One region of the Microbacterium sp. F2E genome, then DNA from elsewhere that is predicted to be linked to it. Evidence: predicted binding sites of a transcription regulator. Region 1 holds the regulator's gene; each other region holds the start of a gene.
What was found. The regulator LexA, encoded in region 1, represses DNA repair genes until DNA is damaged. The targets are predictions, from matches to a motif close to TCGAACANNTGTTCGA.

Region 1 (6,902 bases):
GCGCAGGTGCTGAAGGTTCAGGCCGCTCGTTCGCTGGGGCATAGGGGAAGACTATATGTATGCATAGTCAGCGTGAGTTACCCGATATCTCCGCCCACGCCTCACCATGAAGGGAACCTCACCCTCTCACCGGATTGGCCAGCCATGGCGGACGACTTCTCCTATCGCATCTCGACGACCCGCTTCGACGAGCACTACACGCCCGCGGAGAGCTCCCGTCTCACGACCAACTTCGCCAACCTCGCCCGGGGTGAGCACCGCGAGCAGAACCTCCGCAACACGCTGACGATGATCGAGCGGCGGTTCAACGATCTCGTACGCGCGGACAACCCGACCGGCGATCGCTACGGCGTCGAACTCGACATCGTCTCGGTGCAGCTCCAGTTCGACGCGCTCGACGCCGGGGCGGGCGCCGATCAGAGCTTCCCGTTGCTCGAAGTCCTCGACATCCACCTCCTCGACCGGCTCACTGGGCTTCGCACCCAGGGCATCGTCGGCAACAACTTCTCGTCGTACGTGCGCGACTACGACTTCAGCGTGCTGCTTCCCGCCGCGGCGGCACGCGCGGGGGAGCAGGCTGCGGGCGGCGCGCCCGCCGTGCCGGAGGACTTCGGCGACCTGCACGGCAAGCTGTTCGACGACTTCCTCGCCTCGCCCGTCTACCGCGAGCGCTTCGCCCAGCCGCCGGTGATCTGCATCAGCGTCTCGACGAGCAAGACCTACCGGCGCACGGAGACCCAGCATCCGGTGCTCGGCGTCGAATACCGGCAGGATGCCTCGTCGCTGACCGACGTGTACTTCGGCAAGATGGGGCTCGAGGCCCGCTACTTCATGCCCCGGGGCGCGGTCGCCCCGCTCGCGTTCTACTTCCGCGGCGACCTCCTCGCCGACTACAGCGACCTGCAGCTGGCGGGCACGATCAGCACGATGGAGGCGTTCCAGAAGATCTATCGTCCCGAGATCTACAACGCCAACTCGGCCGCGCCGGAGGTGTACCGGCCGAGCCTCGACGCGCAGGACTTCTCGCGCACGCAGATCGACTACGACCGTGACGAGCGCAGCCGGCTCGCGCTGACCCAGGGCCGGTACACCCAGGAGCACTTCATCGAGCCGCACCGCGAGGTGCTGGAACAGTGGGCGGCGACGGCGGGCGCGGGGGCGCTCGCGTGAGCGCCGTCACGAGCCCGGCCACGGCCGCCCCGAGCGGCGGCGCCGTGCCGGGCGCCGTGCACACACTCCTGCCCACCACGATCGTCGGGAGCCTCCCGAAGCCCTCGTGGCTCGCGCAGCCCGAGGTGCTGTGGTCGCCGTGGGCGCTCGAGGGGGATGCCTTGATCGAGGGCAAGCGCGATGCCCTCCGCATCGCCGTGCAGGAGCAGACCCGCCGCGGCATCGACATCGTCAGCGACGGGGAGCAGACCCGGCAGCACTTCGTCACGACGTTCATCGAGCACCTGAGCGGAGTCGACTTCGATCGGCGGGAGACCGTGCGCATCCGCGACCGCTACGACGCGAGCGTGCCCACCGTCGTCGGCGAGGTGCGCCGCGAGCGGCCGGTGTTCGTCGACGACGCGAGGTTCCTCCGCGAGATCACCGACCGCCCGATCAAGTGGGCGCTCCCCGGCCCGATGACGATGGTCGACACGCTCTACGACGCGCACTACAAGAGCCGCGAGAAGCTCGCCTGGGAGTTCGCGACGATCCTGAACGAAGAGGCGAGAGCGCTCGAGGATGCCGGTGTCGATGTCATCCAGTTCGACGAGCCGTCGTTCAACGTGTTCTTCGACGAGGTGAAGGACTGGGGGGTCGCGGCCCTCGAGCGCGCCGCGGAGGGTCTGCGCGCGCAGACCGCGGTGCACATCTGCTACGGCTACGGCATCACGGCGAACAACGAATGGAAGGCGAGCCTCGGGTCGCAGTGGCGACAGTACGAGGAGTCGTTCCCGCTGTTGCAGCGCTCGTCGATCGATATCGTGTCGCTCGAATGCCAGCACTCGCACGTGCCGATGGAGCTCATCGAGCTCGTTCGCGGCAAGAAAGTCATGCTGGGGGCGATCGACGTGGCCAGCGAGGTCGTCGAGACGCCCGAGGAGGTCGCCGACACGCTCCGCCGTGCGCTGGCCTTCGTCGATGCCGACAAACTCATCCCGAGCACCAACTGCGGCATGGCGCCGTTCCCACGGGCGGTCGCGGCGGAGAAGCTGAGCGCGCTGAGCGCCGGCGCGGGCATCGTGCGCGACGAGCTCGCCTGACGCCCGCCGCGCGGGAGTTCAGACCGCGCGCAGGATCGCGACGACCTTGCCGAGCACCGTGGCGTCATCGCCCAGGATCGGTTCGAACGCGCTGTTGCGCGGCAGCAGCCAGGTGTGCCCGTCGCGCTGGCGGAACGTCTTGACGGTCGCCTCGCCGTCGAGCATCGCCGCGACGATGTCGCCGTTGTCGGCGGTCGCCTGCGAGCGGACGACCACCCAGTCGCCGTCGCAGATCGCGGCGTCGATCATCGACTCGCCGCTCACCTTGAGCATGAACAGGTCGCCCTTGCCGACGAGTTGACGGGGGAGGGGGAAGACCTCCTCGACGTGCTGATCGGCGGTGATCGGCACGCCGGCGGCGATGCGCCCGACGAGCGGCACGAGGGCGGCGTCGCCCACGGCGGGTGCGGTGTCGGCGGGGTTCTCCGTCGAGACGCCCGGCAGATCGATCAGCACCTCCATCGCGCGCGTCTTGCCGGCGTCGCGGCGCAGATAGCCGCTGAGCTCGAGCTGACCCAGCTGGTGCGTCACGCTCGAGAGCGACTTGAGGCCCACCGCATCGCCGATCTCGCGCATGCTCGGCGGGTAGCCGTACTGCGCGATCGAGCGCTGGATGACCTCGAGGATCGCCAGCTGCTTCTCGCTGAGATTCTTACGCCGACGCGTCTGCGGCTTCTCCATGAACGCACTCCTTGTGATGGGTGGAACGTGATCGCCCCGACGGGCTCTCTTCTTCGAATGTCGGAGGTGGGTGATGGTCTGTCGTTATCGAAACCGTATCCGGTGAGGGCGGGCTCGGCCGGCAGGCATCCGCGTGTCGCGTTCGATCCGATTCCGATCCGGATGCCCCTTGACAATCGAACTATATCGAAGATAGCTTCGGAAGAGAACTTCGCATCCGGTGCTCCCGGCCGAGCGCCGGATGCGAACATCCCCCACCCGGGAGCGTCCGAGGCATCGCCTTGAGGAGGAACCATGACCGCCATCGACTTCAGCACCGGCACTTCACTTCCCGCCGTCGGCGGCGCACCCGCCACGCGGCTGCGCCTCACGGTCCGCGGCCGCCGCGTGCTCGCGTTCCTCGCCTCGATCCCGGCCGTCATCGCGCTGAGCGTCGCGATCGTCTCCGGCGGTGGGGCCCTCGCCTCGGGTGAGGGCAGCGCGCCGGCGGGCACCTTCGCCGAGGTCACCGTCATGCCCGGCGACACCCTGTGGTCGATCGCCGAGGAGGCGGCCCCGGGTGCCGACCCGCGCGACGTCGTCGACGCGATCGTGCGACTGAACGCGCTGCCGTCGGGTGCGTTGGCTGTGGGCCAGACGCTCGCCCTGCCGGCGGAGTACTCCGCGGGGCAGTGAGTCGGCCGGTCGCCGTACGATGGGGGCTGTGAGTGCGAGTCTGGACGATCTTCCCCTCCGAGCCGATCTGCGCGGGCTGACGCCCTACGGCGCGCCGCAGGCGGCGCTGCCGGTCGCTTTGAACGTCAACGAGAACACGCACCCGGTGCCCGAAGACGTCGCCGACGACGTCCTCGACAGCGTCGCGCGGGCGCTGCGTGACGTGAACCGGTACCCCGACCGCGAGTTCACCGCGCTGCGGGAGGGCTTCGCCAAGTACCTCGGTCACGGGCTGTCGGCCGACCAGATCTGGGCGGCCAACGGCTCGAACGAAGTGCTGCAGCACCTGCTGCAGGCCTTCGCCGGGCCGGGACGCACGGCGTTCGGCTTCGCGCCGACCTACTCGATGTACCCGCTGCTCACCCGGGCGACGGGGGCGACCTATCAGGCGGGCACGCGCGGCGTCGACTACACGCTCGGCGCCGCAGACGCCGCCGCCCAGATCGAGACGGCCGATCCCGACGTGGTGTTCCTGTGCGCACCGAACAACCCGACGGGCACGCCGCTCGGCCTCGACGTCATCGAGGCGGTCTACGACGCGGCGAACGGCATCGTGATCGTCGACGAGGCCTACCAGGAGTTCGCGCCGCGCGAGTCGCGCTCCGCCCTCACCCTCCTCCCGGGTCGCGAGCGACTGGTCGTCTCGCGGACGATGAGCAAGGCGTTCGCGTTCGCCGGCGCCCGCGTCGGCTATCTCGCCGCCGATGCCGCGATCATCGACGCCCTCCGCCTCGTGCGACTGCCCTACCACCTGAGTGCGCTGACCCAGGCGGCGGCCGGCGCCGCGCTGCGGCACGCCCCCGCGATGCTCGCCATGGTCGACGAGATCGTCGCGCAGCGCGATCGCATCTCAGCGACCCTGGACGCGCTCGGCTACCAGCCGTTCGAGAGCTGGACCAACTTCGTGCTCTTCGGCGGCGTCGACGACCCCGCGGCCACCTGGCAGGGCCTCTACGACCGCGGTGTGCTCATCCGCGACGTCGGATTGCCGCGGAGCCTCCGGGTGACGGCCGGCACCGAGGCGGAGTCGACGGCGTTCCTCGATGCCCTCGCTTCGCTCGGCCCCGGCGGCGCCCGCGTCTGACCGCGCCCGCCCCGCCCGGCTCGCTCGCGCCCATCCCACCCAAGGTCGGCCGACGGCACCCGCGACGGGCGACCGAGCCGCCTCGCTAGACTCGGTGCCATGACCGCCCCCACGCACCGCACGGCCTCACTCCGCCGCGCGACGAGTGAGTCGACGGTCGAGCTCGAGCTCGACCTCGACGGCACCGGCCAGAGCCACATCGACACGACGGTGCCGTTCTTCGACCATCTGCTGACGGCGTTCGCGAAGCACTCGCTGACCGACCTCACGGTGCGCGCCTCCGGCGACACCGACATCGACGCGCACCACACCGTCGAGGACGTCTCGATCGTGGTGGGGCAGGCCATCCGCGAGGCGCTCGGCGACAAGGCCGGCATCTCGCGCTACGGCGACGCCCTGGTGCCGCTCGACGAGGCGCTCGCCCAGGCCGTCGTCGACATCAGCGGCCGGCCGTACCTCGTGCACTCCGGCGAGCCGGCGGGCTTCGAGTACCACCTGATCGGCGGTCACTTCACCGGCTCGCTCGTGCGGCACACGTTCGAGGCGCTCGCCTTCAACGCCGGGCTGACCGTGCATGTGACGGTCCTCGGCGGCCGCGACCCGCACCACATCGCCGAGGCCGAGTACAAGGCGTTCGCGCGCGCGTTCCGCCAGGCCAAGGCGCTCGATCCGCTCGTCGTCGGCGTGCCGAGCACCAAGGGGGCTCTGTGACGGCGCCCGTCGTCGCGGTTCTCGACTACGGCTCCGGCAACATCCACTCCGCTGTCAAGGCCCTCGCCGCCGCCGGCGCCGACGCGCGCCTCACGGCCGATCGCGGTTTGATCCGCGATGCGGCGGGGCTCGTCGTGCCGGGCGTGGGAGCCTTCAGCGCCGTCATCGAGGCCCTCCGCGCGATCCGCGGCGACGAGCTGATCGGCCGCCGCCTGGCGGGCGGCCTCCCGGTGCTCGGCATCTGCGTGGGCATGCAGGTGCTGTTCGAGCACGGCGTCGAGCGCGGCGTCGACGCCGAGGGCCTCGGCGAGTGGCCGGGCGCGGTGACCGAGCTGGATGCCCCGGTGCTGCCCCACATGGGATGGAACACCGTCCGGGCGGGCGCGGACTCGGTGCTTTTCGAGGGCATCGAGGAGGAGCGGTTCTATTTGGTGCACTCCTACGGCGCCCAGCACTGGTCGATGGAGCCGATGCGGCCCTTCCGTGAGCCGGTGCTCACCTGGTGCGACTACGGCACCCCGTTCCTCGCCGCCGTGGAGAACGGACCGCTCTCGGCGACCCAGTTCCACCCGGAGAAGAGCGGCGCCGCCGGCATCCGCCTGCTCCGCAACTGGATCTCATCGCTCCCGCAAGCCGGGTAGTCTCTCTGTGCGCCCCGCCTCGCCCCGCGAGCAGTCCCGGCGCCTGTCCCACGCATCTGGAGCCATGAACGATTTCGCGTCGACCCCCGAACTGATCCTGCTGCCGGCCGTGGATGTCGCCGGCGGCAAGGCCGTCCGCCTCACGCAGGGCGAGGCCGGCTCCGAGACGAGCTACGGCGACCCCGTCGACGCGGCCGCCGCCTGGGCACGCGACGGCGCGCAGTGGATCCACCTCGTCGACCTCGACGCCGCGTTCGGCCGAGGCCACAACACCGCCGTCATCCGCCGTGTCATCAAGCAGCTGCGCGGCGTGCAGGTGGAGCTGTCCGGAGGCATCCGCGACGACGCCACCCTCGAGGCCGCGCTCGAATCCGGCGCGACGCGCATCAACCTCGGCACCGCCGCGCTCGAGAACCCCGAGTGGGCCGCCGACGTGATCGGGCGGTACGGCGAGGCGATCGCGGTCGGACTCGACGTTCGCGGCACGACGCTCGCCGCGCGCGGCTGGACGCGCGAGGGCGGCGACCTGTGGGACGTGCTCGAGCGCCTCGAGGACGCCGGCTGCAGCCGCTACGTCGTCACCGACGTCACGAAGGACGGCACCCTGCAGGGCCCGAACCTCGATCTCCTGCGCGCCGTCACGGCGCGCACCACGCGCCCCGTCGTCGCCTCCGGTGGCATCTCGACCCTCGACGACATCGCGGCGCTGCGCGAACTCGTGCCGCTCGGGGTCGAGGGCGCCATCGTGGGCAAGGCCCTCTACGCGGGGGCGTTCACGCTGGCCGAGGCGCTGGATGTCGCAGGCTGACAGCGCCGGCG
Region 2 (6,902 bases), on a different contig from region 1:
TGTTCGAGCAGTTCGGCGTGGATGCCCGGGTCACCGGCTTCTCGCGCGGCCCGACGGTCACGCAGTACGAGATCGCGCTCGGCCCGGGCGTGAAGGTCGAACGGATCACGGCGCTGACCAACAACATCGCCTACGCCGTGGCATCCAACGAGGTGCGGATCCTCGCGCCCATCCCCGGCAAGAGTGCGATCGGCGTCGAGATCCCGAACACCGACCGCGAGATCGTGACGCTCGGCGACGTGCTGCGCTCGCCGGCCTCGACGAGCCAGACCCACCCGATGACGATCGGGGTGGGTAAGGACGTCGGCGGCGGCTACGTCGTGGCGAACCTCGCCAAGATGCCCCACCTGCTCGTGGCCGGCTCGACCGGATCGGGCAAGTCGAGCTTCGTGAACTCGATGATCACGAGCCTCCTGATGCGCGCGAAGCCGTCCGAGGTGCGGATGGTGCTCATCGACCCGAAGCGCGTCGAGCTGACCTCGTATGCCGGGGTGCCGCACCTGATCACCCCCATCATCACGAACCCGAAGAAGGCGGCCGAGGCGCTGCAGTGGGTCGTGAAAGAGATGGACATGCGCTACGACGACCTCGCGTCGTTCGGGTTCCGGCACATCGACGACTTCAACCGCGCCGTCGTCGCGGGGGAGATCAACCTGCCCGTCGGCAGCGAGCGGGTGCTCAAGCCCTATCCGTATCTGCTCGTCGTCGTCGACGAGCTCGCCGACCTGATGATGGTCGCCCCGCGCGACGTCGAGGACTCGATCGTGCGCATCACGCAGCTCGCGCGCGCCAGTGGCATCCATCTCGTGCTCGCCACGCAGCGCCCGTCGGTCGACGTCGTCACCGGTCTCATCAAGGCGAACGTCCCCTCCCGGCTCGCGTTCGCGGTGACGAGCGTCACCGACTCGCGCGTCATCCTCGACCAGCCCGGCGCCGACCGCCTGATCGGTCAGGGAGACGGACTCTTCCTGCCGATGGGGGCCTCGAAGGCGCTCCGCGTGCAGGGCGCGTGGGTGGCCGAGAGCGAGATCGAGAAGGTCGTCCACCACGTCAAGAACCAGGCGCGCCCGGAGTACCGCAAGGACGTCGAGGCGGTCGCCGAGAAGAAGGAGATCGACGCCGACATCGGTGACGACCTCGAGCTGCTGCTGGCGGCGGCGGAGCAGATCATCTCGACGCAGTTCGGCTCGACGTCGATGCTGCAGCGGAAGCTCCGGGTCGGGTTCGCGAAGGCCGGGCGCCTGATGGATCTGCTCGAGTCGCGCGAGATCGTCGGTCCCTCCGAGGGCTCGAAGGCCCGCGACGTGCTCGTCACGCCCGACCAGCTGCCCGAGGTGCTCGCCCGCCTCCGCGGCGACGACCCGCCCGCGCCGGAGGCGTCCGCCGCGTCCGGCGGTGGAGACCCGCACGGCGCGGACGCGGTGGACGCGCAGTTCGACGGATACGAGGTCGTCGAGTCCGACGACTCATCCGAGGATGCCTGGGGGCTCACCGGGCGCGACCAGTAGGCTCGGCTCGTGGCGATCCCCCGGCAGCTCCCGAACGCGATCACGATCGTGCGCATCCTGTGCGCGCCGGTCTTCCTGTGGATGCTGCTCGCCGACGGCGGTCAGGACGGACCGCTGCGCTGGTGGGCGGCGATCCTGTTCATCGTCGCGATCGCGACCGACGGCATCGACGGCTACCTCGCCCGCAAGTACGAGATCGTCACCGATCTCGGAAAGCTCCTCGACCCGATCGCCGACAAGGCGCTGACCGGCTGTGCGTTCGTCGGGCTCTCGATCCTCGGCGAGCTGCCCTGGTGGGTGACGATCGTCGTGCTCGTGCGCGAGGTCGGCATCACCGTGCACCGGCTGGTGGTGGCGAGCGATCACGTCGTCGCCGCCGCGTGGATGGGCAAGCTCAAGACCGTCGCGCAGGCCGTCGCCCTGTCGCTCGCCCTGTTGCCGCTGTGGACGATCGTGGGCGACTGGATCCACGTCGTCAACACGATCGCCATGTGGATCGCCGTGATCCTCACCGTCGCGAGCGGCATCGACTACGTCGTCACGGAGGTCCGCGGCGCGCGCCGCGGCCGGCAGGCGGCGCGGTGAGCCCGGTGAGCTCGCTGCCGGGGCTTCCCGAGCTGCCCGACGACCTCGAGAACACGCAGGTGTCCGTGGGGCGGCAGAGTGAGCCCGAACGGCTCGTCGCGCGGCTGGGGGAGCTCGGCTGGACCGTCGCGGTCGCCGAATCGCTCACCGGCGGTCTCGTCGTCTCGTCGATCGTCTCGGTTCCGGGGTCGTCCGCCGTGCTCCGCGGGGGAGTGGTCGCCTACGCGACCGACGTGAAGGCCGCGCTCCTCGGCGTCGACGAGACCCTGCTGAGCGCGCACGGCCCCGTGCACCCGCGCGTCGCGCGTCAGATGGCCGACGGCGTGCGCCGCACCCTCGGACACGACGGGCTGCCCGCGGATGTCGGCATCGCGACGACCGGGATCGCCGGGCCCGTCTCGCCCGACGGTCAGCCGGTCGGCACCGTGCACGTCGCCGTCTCCACGCCGCTCGGCTCCCGGGTCGAGTCGGTGCAGCTCTCCGGCGACCGCGCCGCCATCCGCGCCGAGGCCGCGGCGCTCGCGGTGCGGATCGCGCTCGAGGCGCTCTGACGACTCCGTCTCGTGGAGGGGCGCGACGCACTTCCGGCCACGACGGCGGGGACGGCCGCGGGGAATACGCGGTGTGACATCCCTGTTACGAATGGTGATTCCCACCCATTCCCCAGCACTCGGGGTTTAGGGTGACGTGCAAGAGCTGTACTGCATCCCGACCGGGACGCGGAGTCACTGTCAGAGGAGGGGGCCCGACATGATCCTGGTTCGTCAGGAGATCGGCGAAGTCCTACGCGACTTCCGCCTGCAGAAGGGGCGCACCCTCCGCCAGGTGGCGGGGCGCGCCAGCGTCGCCCTCGGCTACCTGAGCGAGGTTGAACGCGGTCAGAAAGAGGCATCCAGCGAGATCCTCGCCTCGGTCGCCGACGCGCTCGATGTGCCCATCTCGACGATCATGCGCGAAGTGGGCGACCGCATCTCGGTGCTCGAGGGCCTGCAGGTCTTCCCCGACGTCGTGCCCGACGACCTCGCCGCGCTCGACCGCGACATCCAGTCGCAGCTGTCGCTGCGCTGACGTGCGGCGCAGCGAGTTCCAGCGCGCCGTCGACGACGAGTTCGGACCGCGCGCCGCGTTCGTGGTGACCGACCTGTCGCTCTCCGGTGTCGGCTATCGCACGGCCGCGCAGGCGATCGATGACGGCGTGCCGATGCGCGACGTCTGGCTCGCGCTCTGCGTCGAGACCGACGTGCCCGAGTCGCGCCGCCACGGCGTGGGACTGCTCGACCCGCGCCGGCCGTAGCGGGCCTCGACGCGACGGCGTGTCGTTCCAGCGTGTCGTCGTACTTTTGTTCGAGGCAGGCATAGGCTCCTCCACAAGAGGCATCGTGGAGAAGTTGTCCACCGTTTCGCCGCATCCCTCGCTCGATCATCCGTCGATGTCGGAGGGTGTTCGTAACGTGGACAGCGTCATCACGACACCTCCGCCTTGTCGCACCGAACTCCCGTCGGGAGCAAGGGCGGCAGCCTACAGGCGACGGACACCCCGACGCGGCGTAGCCGCGCAGAGCACGAAGGAGCACGTCATGCCCTCACCCGCAGACCGCGAGAAGGCCCTCGAATCGGCCCTCGCCCAGATCGACCGGCAGTTCGGAAAGGGCTCGGTGATGCGCCTCGGCAGCGACGAGCGCGCACCCGTCGCCGTGATCCCCACCGGGTCCATCGCCCTCGACGTCGCCCTCGGGGTGGGTGGCCTGCCGCGCGGCCGCATCGTCGAGATCTATGGACCGGAGTCGTCGGGTAAGACGACCCTCACCCTGCACGCGATCGCCAACGTGCAGCGCGCCGGCGGCATCGCGGCGTTCGTCGACGCCGAGCACGCGCTCGACCCCGACTACGCCCAGAAGCTCGGCGTCGACATCGACCAGCTGCTGGTGTCGCAGCCCGACACCGGTGAGCAGGCGCTCGAGATCGCCGACATGCTGGTGCGCTCGGGCGCGATCGACCTCGTCGTGATCGACTCGGTCGCCGCCCTCGTACCGAAGGCCGAGATCGAGGGCGAGATGGGCGACTCGCACGTGGGTCTCCAGGCGCGCCTCATGTCGCAGGCGCTGCGCAAGCTCACCGGTGGCCTCAACCAGACCGGCACCACGATGATCTTCATCAACCAGCTGCGCGAGAAGATCGGCGTGTTCTTCGGCTCACCCGAGACCACCGCCGGTGGCAAGGCGCTGAAGTTCTACGCGTCGGTGCGCCTCGACATCCGTCGCATCGAGACGCTGAAGGACGGCACCGAGGCAGTCGGCAACCGCACGCGCGTCAAGGTCGTGAAGAACAAGATGGCCCCGCCGTTCAAACAGGCCGAGTTCGACATCCTCTACGGCGTGGGCATCTCGCGCGAAGGATCGCTGATCGACTTTGGCGTGGAGCACGGCCTCGTGAAGAAGTCGGGCGCTTGGTACACGTACGACGGCGAACAGCTCGGCCAGGGCAAGGAGAACGCCCGCAACTTCCTCATCAAGAACGCCGACATCGCCGCCGACATCGAGACGAAGATCAAGCAGAAGCTCGGCATCGGCCAGCCGAAGGTCGTCGAAGAGGCCGCGCCCGTCGCCGACCTCGCCGAGCGACGCCCGGCGTGATGAGCGACGGCGACGACCGTCTCGCCCCCGTGATCCCCCTGTTCGGCGGGGCGGCTCCGGCCGCACCCGCCGAGCGGGGAGTCGCCGGGCGCGGGGCGGGGCCGGCGCACCGTGGGGACGCGGATGTCGTGAACGCGGGCGGTGTGGATGCGGCGCTGGCGCCCGACGGCGATGAGCGGGCCGCCGCGTGGCATCCGACGTGGACCGCGCAGGTCGCGGACCTCGGCGGTCAGGATGACGAGCCGGAGGGCGACAGCGCCGACGAGAGTGCCGCGGCGGGCGAGGCGGCGCTCCTGCGCAAACTGCGCACCCGCTCGCTGTCGGTGCGCGAAGCGCGCGGTGTGCTCCGCGAACGGGAGGTCGACGAGGCGTCCTCCGACGAGATCGTCGAGCGGTTCGTCGGGCTCGGCTACCTCGAAGACGCGAAGCTCGCCGAGCAGCTCGTGCACACGGCCGTCGACCGCAAGGGTCAGGGGCGCCGCGCCGTCTCGCAGACGCTCTCGCAGCGCGGCATCCCGCGCGAGGTCGTCGACGCGGTGCTCGCGGAGCTGCCCGACGACGAGTTCGAGCGAGCGCTCGACTTCGCGCGGCAGAAGGCCAGGTCGATGCGCGACCTCGACCGCGAGGTGGCGCTCCGACGGCTCAGCGGTCAGCTCGCCCGGCGCGGGTACGGCGGCAAAGCGCTGGCGGCGGCCCGTCAGGCGCTCGACGAGGCATCCCGTCCTCAGCCGCGCGGAGTGCGCTTCGACGGCTGAGCGAACGACGCCAGGCGCGGATCCCCCCCCGCGTCTGTCAGACTCACCACACGTGCAGGTCAGCGTGCACGTGACGCCCTGACGGGGTGCCCTGACGGGACGCTCTTGCGGGGCGCTGTGGCGGAGAGGGGGTGGCGGTGTCGATCGAGGTCGACGGACTGGTCAAGTCATACCGCTCCGTGCGCGCGGTCGACGACGTGGGCTTCTCGGTCCTCGACGGACAGCTGTTCGCCTTCCTCGGCGCCAACGGCGCGGGCAAGTCCACGACGATCGGCTGCCTGACGACGCTCCTCCGCGCCGACGCCGGCTCGATGCGGGTCGCGGGCCACGACGTCCGCACCCAGGCCGAGGCCGTCCGCGCGGCGATCGGCGTGGTCTTCCAGCGCTCGCTCCTCGACGACGGGCTCACCGTCCGCGAGAACCTGCGGCTGCGGGCCACGCTCTCCCGCGTCCCGCGCGGCAGGTTCGCGAGCCGCCTCGCCGAACTGTCCGCCCTGATCGAGCTCGACGAGGTGCTCGACCGCCCGTACGGGCGGCTCTCCGGCGGTCAGCGCCGGAGGGCGGACATCGCCCGCGCTCTGCTGCACGAGCCGGCGACTCTTTTCCTCGACGAGCCGAGGAAGCATTTGAGGGGTACCCGATTGTCCTCCCAGTCTACCGGCTACGCGCTGGCCGCGTAAGTGGTCGGTGTGGCGCCGCCGGGACGGCCGACAGTAGTGCGCAGTCAGCCTCGTTGACGGTCGCCGCTGTACCCAAGCCGTATGTGCTGCTCAGCGACCATCGGGTGGGCGTGGAAGCGCTGCAGCAGGTCGACCCGCTCGTCGAACTCGATGCTGCTCTCAAGGTCGACTGTCTCGTCGGTGCCGGCCATGACGCCATACGCGAAGTAGAACGTGGCCGAGGCGCTACCGATCTTGTGAGCCTCTATCCAGCCGATGAGTGTCGACCCGAGCCGGACTTCCCACTTGGGGGTTCGCTCTTGCGCCTCGTCGCGGGCGGCAGTAGCCGTGTGATGATCTGCGGGTCGATGGCGGGCTCGGTCATGACGGCATCCTTGTCGCTGCACGCACCGTATCGCCGGGCACCGACGCTGGTTCTCTCGGGATGTCGCCGGGGCAAACACAGCAGTTCTCGGCGACAGGTCGGAGGAGGTGCCTGTAGGCAACGGCCGTTATTGGGGAGCCGGGTCAGAGAGGTTCGCGAGACGGATTTCCTGCACTGAAACGGTCTGCCAGACCTGGCCAACCGTGTACGGGTCGGAGTCGAGCCAGGCCTGGAGATCCCGGCGCGAGGGGAACGTCACATGGAGTGTCGAGCCGACCATCTGCCCCTCGGCGTCGAGTATCGCCCCGGCACTGCGCACGTGCCCGTCGCGCGCAACACGCCGGACGTTCTCGAGGTGAGCAGGGCGATGTTCTCGC
Region 3 (6,902 bases), on a different contig from region 1:
GACCGGCGCCGGGTTCGGCGTCGTCTACTGGAGCCCGGTGAAGGGTCACACGGTGGACAGCCCGTTCGGGAAGATCGTCGCGAAAGCGGCCTACCGGCAGACGACGACCACGCGGAACCTTCGCACGCTGGCCAAGATCGTCGGGTGACGCCGACGACGGGCGGATGATGCCGAGGGCCGCGGGCCCGTAAACTGGGCGTCATGTCCGGACACTCCAAATGGGCCACGACCAAGCACAAGAAGGCGGTCATCGACTCGCGCCGTGCCAAGTCGTGGGCGAAGCTCATCAAGAACATCGAAGTCGCCGCGAAGCTCGGCGGCGCCGACCTGGCCGGCAACCCGACCCTGTACGACGCCGTACTGAAGGCGAAGAAGACCTCGGTCCCCAAAGACAACATCGACCGCGCGATCAAGCGCGGCGCGGGCATCGGCGGCGAGTCGGTCGAGTACACCTCGATCATGTACGAGGGATACGGCCCGAACGGTGTCGCCCTGATGATCGAGTGTCTGACCGACAACAAGAACCGCGCCGCCGCGGAGGTGCGCACCGCCCTCAGCCGCAACGGCGGGACGCTCGCCGATCCCGGTTCGGTCGCCTACAACTTCACGCGCAAGGGCGTCATCGTCGTCTCGGGTGAGGGAACCACCGAGGACGATGTCATGCTCGCCGTGCTCGAGGCCGGCGCCGAAGAGGTCGAGTCGCACGCCGACGGGTTCGAGGTCATCACCGAGGCGACCGACCTCGTGCCGGTGCGCTCCGCGCTGCAGGACGCGGGCATCGAGTACGAGTCGGCCGATGTCGAGTTCGTGCCGAACCTCAAGGTCGAGATCGACGCCGACACCGCGCGCAAGGTGTTCCGCCTGATCGACGCGCTGGAGGACAGCGACGACGTGCAGAACGTCTTCAGCAACTTCGACCTCTCCGTCGACGTGCAGGCGGAGCTCGAGGACGACGAGTAGGAGCTGACGCCGCAACCCTGATGCGCAGACGCGCCGCACCTCGCCGGTGCGGCGCGTCTCGCGTCTGGCGTGCTGCGCCGCGGCGCGTCACGCCGCCGAGGCGGCGCGCCCGCACGTAGCGTGGGGGAGTGGCATCCGCTCTTCGCGTGCTCGGCATCGACCCGGGCCTCACCCGTTGCGGCGTCGGCGTCGTCGACGTCGCGCGCGACCGCTCGGCGACGCTCGTGCACGTCGGTGCCGTGCGATCGGGCACCGAGCTGCCGATCGGCGAACGCCTGGCCGTGATCGCGGCGGGCCTTCGATCGGTGCTTGCCGCGCACCGCCCCGACGTCGTGGCCGTGGAGCGCGTGTTCGCGCAGCAGAACCGCGCCACGGTGATGGGCACCGCCCAGGCGAGCGGGGTCGCACTGCTGCTCGCCGCCGAGCACGGCCTGCCGGCGGCGACCCACACGCCCTCCGAAGTGAAGGCCGCGATCACCGGCTACGGCTCGGCGGACAAGCTGCAGGTGCAGACGATGGTCGCGCGTGTGCTGCGCCTCGACGCGCTGCCGCAGCCGGCCGACGCCGCCGACGCCCTCGCCATCGCGCTCTGCCACGCGTGGCGTCGCGGCTCTGCGACGCCGGTCGCCTCGGGCGCGCTCACCCCCGCGCAGCGCGCGTGGGCCGACGCCGAGCGCGCGGCCGCCCGGCGATGATCGTGGCGGTGGACGCGCTCCGATGCGGTCAGTCCTGCACCTCGAGACGCCCCGACGCGTGTCGCTCGAACAAACGTCCGAACCGGGTCGTAGGCTGACGGGATGATCTCCTCGCTGCGCGGCTCGGTGCTGCATGTGGATGCCGAGTTGGCCATCGTCGAGGTGGGTGGCGTCGGGTTCGCCGTCGCCGTGCCCGCCCCGCTGGCCCGCACGCTGCGGGTCGGCGACGAGGCGTTTCTGCACACGAACCTCGTCGTCCGCGACGACGCGCTCTCCCTGTTCGGCTTCGCTGAGCGCGGCGAGCTCGAGACGTTCGCGCTGCTGCTCAGCGTGTCTGGCGTCGGACCCAAATCGGCCCTCGGGGTGCTGTCGGCGCTGTCGGTCGACCAGATCGCCGATGCGGTCGCGGCAGAGGACGACGCGCCGTTCCGGCGCGTGTCGGGCATCGGGCCGAAGACGGCCAAGCTCATCGTCGTCCAGTTGGCGGGAAAGCTGCACGCCGCACCGCGCGGCGGGGGCGATGCGGGCGGCGCCGCGCCCACCGCGATCGCGGCGCAGGTCGTCGCCGCGCTCGTCGCGCTCGGCTGGAGCGAGCGGGTCAGCACCGAGACGGTGCACGAGATCGTCGGCGGAGCCTCGGCGGCCGAGCGCGCCGCCGTGCCCGCTCTGCTGAAGCTCGCCCTCGCTCAGCTGGGCCCGAGCAGGACGGAGCGCACGGGTGTCTGACGCATTCCCCGGGAACGCCGACCGCGACGCCCCGCACGACCCCGCCGCTCCCGAGGACGAGTCGGAGCTCGCCGTCGAGGGGGCGCTCCGCCCGGGCTCGCTCGCCGAGTTCGTCGGTCAGCAGAAGGTGCGCGGGCAGCTGCAGCTGCTGCTCGACGCCGCCCGCATCCAGCAGCGCCCGCCCGACCACATCCTGCTGTCGGGACCTCCCGGCCTCGGCAAGACGACCCTCGCGATGATCGTCGCCTATGAGAGCGGCCGCCCGCTGCGGCTCTCGTCGGGGCCCGCGATCCAGCACGCCGGCGACCTCGCGGCGCTCCTGTCGAGCCTCGTGCCCGGCGAGGTGCTGTTCATCGACGAGATCCACCGCATGGCGCGCTCCGCCGAGGAGATGCTGTACCTCGCGATGGAGGACTTCCGCATCGACATCATGGTCGGAAAGGGCGCGGGCGCGACGAGCATCCCGCTCGATCTGGCGCCGTTCACCCTGGTGGGCGCGACGACGCGGTCGGGGCTGCTGCCCAACCCGCTCCGCGACCGCTTCGGCTTCACCGCGCACCTCGAGTATTACGAGCCGGACGAGCTCGAACGGGTGATCGCCCGCTCGGCGAACGTGCTGGGCGTCGAGGTGCCGCCCGCCGCGCGTGACGAGATCGCCCGACGCTCGCGGGGCACACCCCGCATCGCGAACCGCCTGCTCCGGCGCGTGCGCGACTACGTCATCGTGCACGGCGATCAGTCGACGACCTCATCGACCTCGACGCGCGGAGCGGCAGGGGGTAGGGCGGCGACCGAGAGCGACGTGCACGCGGCCCTCGACCTCTACGACGTCGACGCGATCGGCCTCGACCGGCTCGACCGCGCCGTGCTCGACGCCGTGGTGCGCCGGTTCCGCGGCGGCCCGGTCGGCCTGTCGACCCTCGCCGTCACGGTCGGCGAGGAGGCGGAGACGATCGAGTCGGTGGTCGAGCCCTACCTCGTGCGCATCGGATTCCTCGGCCGCACCCCGCGCGGGCGCATCGCGACGCCCGAGGCCTACGCGCACCTGCGCGTGCCACAGCCGGGCGAGGCCGCGATCTTCGATGACCTATAATCGCTGAAGGCTTCTGCCGCCCTCTTCGCGCCGATCGGCGCGCACTCGAAAGGTCGTTCCCATGGATTGGATCCTGCTCGTCGCGATGGCGGCGCTGCTCGTCTTCATGTTCTGGAGCTCGCGCCGTCGCGCGGCCCGGATGAAGGCCGAGCAGGAGGCGAAGTCGCGGGCGATGGTGCCCGGCGTCAAGGTGCTCCTCCAGGGCGGCCTGTACGGCACGCTCGTCGAGTACGACGGTGAGGACCTCTCCAAGTCGGCGCGTGTCGAGCTGGCCCCCGGTATGGAGGTCGAGGTGCACAGCCAGGCCATCCTCCGCGTGGTCGACGAGACCGAGGAGACCGTCAGCGAGGACGAGTACCTGCAGGCGGAGTCCGACCAGGCCGAGTACGCGGCCGATGTCGCCGACGGCGGTCTGTCGTCGCTGAGCGACGACCAGGAGCGCGAGCGCGCGAAGGGCGCGGATGCCTCGGCATCCACCGACGCGGCGGCGAGCGACCTCACCGCCTCCGACGTCGACCCTCGCGACAAGCCCCAGTCCTGACGCGCGCCGCCGCGGCGGCGTCCCCCCGAAGAAAGCTGAGCCTTTCGTGGCCACTCCCACCCCTGTGCGTCACGCGTGGCGCGCACTGACTGCGCTGCTCGCGATCGTGGTCGTGCTGTTCGGCATCAACGCGATCGGAGTGTACGTCGTCGGCAAGAGCTCGTGGCTGCCGTCCCTCGCCCTCGACCTGCAGGGCGGCACGCAGATCATCCTCGAGGCGAAGACGCCCGACGGCTCGAACCCGACGTCGGAGCAGATGGATCAGGCCGCGTCGATCATCCGGCAGCGCGTGGATGCCTCGGGTGTCGGCGAGACCGACATCACGACGCAGGCGGGCAACCAGATCGTCGTGCAGATCCCCGGCCAGGCCGACGACGAGACCCGCGACCGCATCACCGCCTCGGCGCAGATGCAGCTGCGCGCCGTGCTCTACACGACCGCCGCGAGCACGTCGTACGTGGGCGAGGACGGCAACCAGACGCCGTACCCCACCCCCGACCCGGGACTCGCGTCGACCCCGACGGCGTCGCCGACCAACGGCAGCGACCTCAACTGGGTGACGCCGGCCCTGCAGGCCCGCTTCCTCGCGTACGACTGCGCCGACGAGGCGAACGACCCGGGCAACGAGCCCAAGGACCAGCCGCTCATCGCCTGCAACCCCGCAGGAACCGAGAAATACATCCTCGGGCCGGTGGAGCTCGACGGATCGTCGATCACCGACGCCACGGCGGGCATGAACACGCAGAACGGCCAGTGGGTCGTCAACGTGGTGTTCGACGCGGACGGCGCGAAGACCTTCGGCGAGGTCAGCCAGCGCCTGTACGCCTACACGCAGGCCGGCATCACGCCGCAGAACCAGTTCGCGTTCGTGCTCGACGGCAGCGTGATCTCCGCCCCGTCGATGAACGGCGTGATCCTCGACGGCAAGCCGCAGATCAGCGGGTCGTTCGACCAGGACAGCGCGAAGGTGCTCGCCGATCAGCTGAAGTACGGCGCGCTGCCGCTCAGCTTCGAGGTGCAGAGCTCGAACTCGATCTCGGCGACCCTCGGCTCGCAGCAGCTGCAGATCGGTCTCATCGCCGGCCTCATCGGTCTGGCGCTCGTCGCCCTCTACTCGCTGATCGTCTATCGCGCGCTCGGCTTCGTGATCATCGCGTCGCTCGTGGTGATGGGCGTGCTGACCTACATCACGCTGTGCATCCTGGCCTGGCGCATGGGCTTCCGCCTGTCGCTGGCCGGCGTCGCGGGCCTCATCGTCACGATCGGCTTCACGGCCGACTCGTTCATCGTCTACTTCGAACGCATCCGAGACGAGCTGCGCGACGGCAAGTCGATCACGGCAGCGGTCGAGGACGGCTGGGGTCGGGCCAAGCGCACGATCTACATCTCGAAGTCGATCAACATCCTCGCCGCCGTGGTGCTCTACATCCTCGCGGATGCCACGGTGAAGGGCTTCGCGTTCACGCTCGGCCTCACGACGGTGATCGACATTCTCATCTTCATCCTGTTCACCCACCCGGTGATGCAGCTGCTCGCGCGCACGCGCTTCTTCGGCGGCGGTCACCCGCTCTCGGGGCTCGACCCGGAGGCGCTCGGCGCGGTGTACCGCGGTCGCGCGCAGTTCCGTCAGCCGGTCGCGGCGGGCGTCGGAACCGGCGGCGCGGCACGGCGTGCGGGGCGCTCGCGCGGCGAGGCCGAGCGGCGCCAGACCATCGCGGAACGCAAGCACGCGGAGCTCGCCGCCAGTAGTCGCAAGGCGACGGAGGGGGACGACTGATGCGCTCCATGAACGAGCTCGGCAACGACCTCTACACCGGCAAGACCTCCTTCCCGTTCGTCGGGCGACGGAAGCTCTGGTTCATCATCGCCGCGGTTCTCGTGATCGGTGCGGCCCTCGTGCCGCTCATCCGCCCCGTGCAGTTCTCGATCGAGTTCACCGGCGGATCGCAGTTCACCGTCAGCGGCCTGTCGAGCCCCGATCAGACCGTCGCCACCGACGCGGTGCGCGAGGTCGTTCCCGGCGCGAACACGAAGGTCACGACGATCGGCACGACCGAGGGCGAGCAGTCGCTCCGCGTGCAGACCGACCAGATGACCGACGCCGAGACGCGGGCGGTCAGCGCGGCTCTCGCCGAGGCGTTTCAGGTGCCCGCCGACGAGGTCAGTTCGTCGTTCATCGGCCCCAGCTGGGGGCAGGATGTCACGCGCCAGTCGCTCTGGGGCCTCGCTATCTTCCTCGCGCTCACCTTCGTGATCCTCGCGCTGTACTTCCGCACCTGGAAGATGTCGGTCGCCGCCATCATCGGCCTGATCGACGTGCTCGTCATCACGATCGGGGTGTACGCGCTGTTCGGCTTCGAGATCTCGCCGGCGGCGGTGATCGGCTTCCTCACGATCCTGTCGTACTCGCTGTACGACACGACCGTTGTGTTCGACAAGATCCGGGAGAACACCCGCGCCGGCGAATCGTCGGGGCGCACCTTCGGCGAGTCGGTGAACCTCGCGGTGAACCAGACTCTCATCCGCTCGATCAACACGACGGTGGTCGCCGCGATCCCGACCGGAGCGATCCTGTTCATCGGCGCCCTGTGGCTCGGTGCGCAGACCCTCACCGACATCTCGCTGTCGATCTTCGTCGGCACGATCGTCGCCGCGTACTCGACGCTGTTCGTCGCGGCACCGCTCTACTCGCTGCTGCGCGAGAACGAGCCGGCGATCAAGGAACGCGACGCACGGGTGCTCGCCGCGCGCGAGCGCGCCGCCGTCGAGGTGTGAGCGGACCGACGTTCGCCCGGGCATAGGATTGTCGGATCGCAAGGGGAGGTGAGCGGATGACCGAGACGGTGCCCGTGCCCGCTTCGGCCGCCCCGGGAAGCGCCCCCGCGCC

Region 2: a site for LexA is predicted at 3,426-3,441, ahead of recA (recombinase RecA). Genes of this name have one in related genera too.
Region 3: a site for LexA is predicted at 1,721-1,736, ahead of ruvA (Holliday junction branch migration protein RuvA). Genes of this name have one in related genera too.

What each region holds. Positions count from the first base shown of each region.
Region 1 covers NZ_JAJJIB010000014.1:4,933-11,834, forward strand. The annotation lists gene LOK55_RS10785 (LysR family transcriptional regulator) at 1-42, opposite strand, end outside; gene LOK55_RS10790 (putative oxygenase MesX) at 145-1,170, shown strand; gene LOK55_RS10795 (methionine synthase) at 1,227-2,252, shown strand; gene lexA (transcriptional repressor LexA) at 2,271-2,933, opposite strand; gene LOK55_RS10805 (LysM peptidoglycan-binding domain-containing protein) at 3,228-3,608, shown strand; gene LOK55_RS10810 (histidinol-phosphate transaminase) at 3,628-4,731, shown strand; gene hisB (imidazoleglycerol-phosphate dehydratase HisB) at 4,831-5,442, shown strand; gene hisH (imidazole glycerol phosphate synthase subunit HisH) at 5,439-6,083, shown strand; gene priA (bifunctional 1-(5-phosphoribosyl)-5-((5-phosphoribosylamino)methylideneamino)imidazole-4-carboxamide isomerase/phosphoribosylanthranilate isomerase PriA) at 6,148-6,891, shown strand; gene LOK55_RS10830 (SseB family protein) at 6,878-6,902, shown strand, end outside.
Region 2 covers NZ_JAJJIB010000004.1:14,795-21,696, reverse strand. The annotation lists gene LOK55_RS04565 (DNA translocase FtsK) at 1-1,508, shown strand, start outside; gene pgsA (CDP-diacylglycerol--glycerol-3-phosphate 3-phosphatidyltransferase) at 1,518-2,093, shown strand; gene LOK55_RS04555 (CinA family protein) at 2,090-2,644, shown strand; gene LOK55_RS04550 (helix-turn-helix domain-containing protein) at 2,844-3,161, shown strand; gene LOK55_RS04545 (DUF3046 domain-containing protein) at 3,163-3,387, shown strand; gene recA (recombinase RecA) at 3,671-4,726, shown strand; gene LOK55_RS04535 (regulatory protein RecX) at 4,726-5,481, shown strand; gene LOK55_RS04530 (ABC transporter ATP-binding protein) at 5,619-6,161, shown strand; gene LOK55_RS04525 (hypothetical protein) at 6,206-6,352, opposite strand; gene LOK55_RS04520 (YciI family protein) at 6,653-6,902, opposite strand, start outside.
Region 3 covers NZ_JAJJIB010000018.1:19,031-25,932, reverse strand. The annotation lists gene LOK55_RS12115 (DUF1697 domain-containing protein) at 1-148, shown strand, start outside; gene LOK55_RS12110 (YebC/PmpR family DNA-binding transcriptional regulator) at 202-960, shown strand; gene ruvC (crossover junction endodeoxyribonuclease RuvC) at 1,089-1,655, shown strand; gene ruvA (Holliday junction branch migration protein RuvA) at 1,758-2,381, shown strand; gene ruvB (Holliday junction branch migration DNA helicase RuvB) at 2,374-3,474, shown strand; gene yajC (preprotein translocase subunit YajC) at 3,536-4,015, shown strand; gene secD (protein translocase subunit SecD) at 4,062-5,792, shown strand; gene secF (protein translocase subunit SecF) at 5,792-6,790, shown strand; gene LOK55_RS12075 (bifunctional (p)ppGpp synthetase/guanosine-3',5'-bis(diphosphate) 3'-pyrophosphohydrolase) at 6,847-6,902, shown strand, end outside.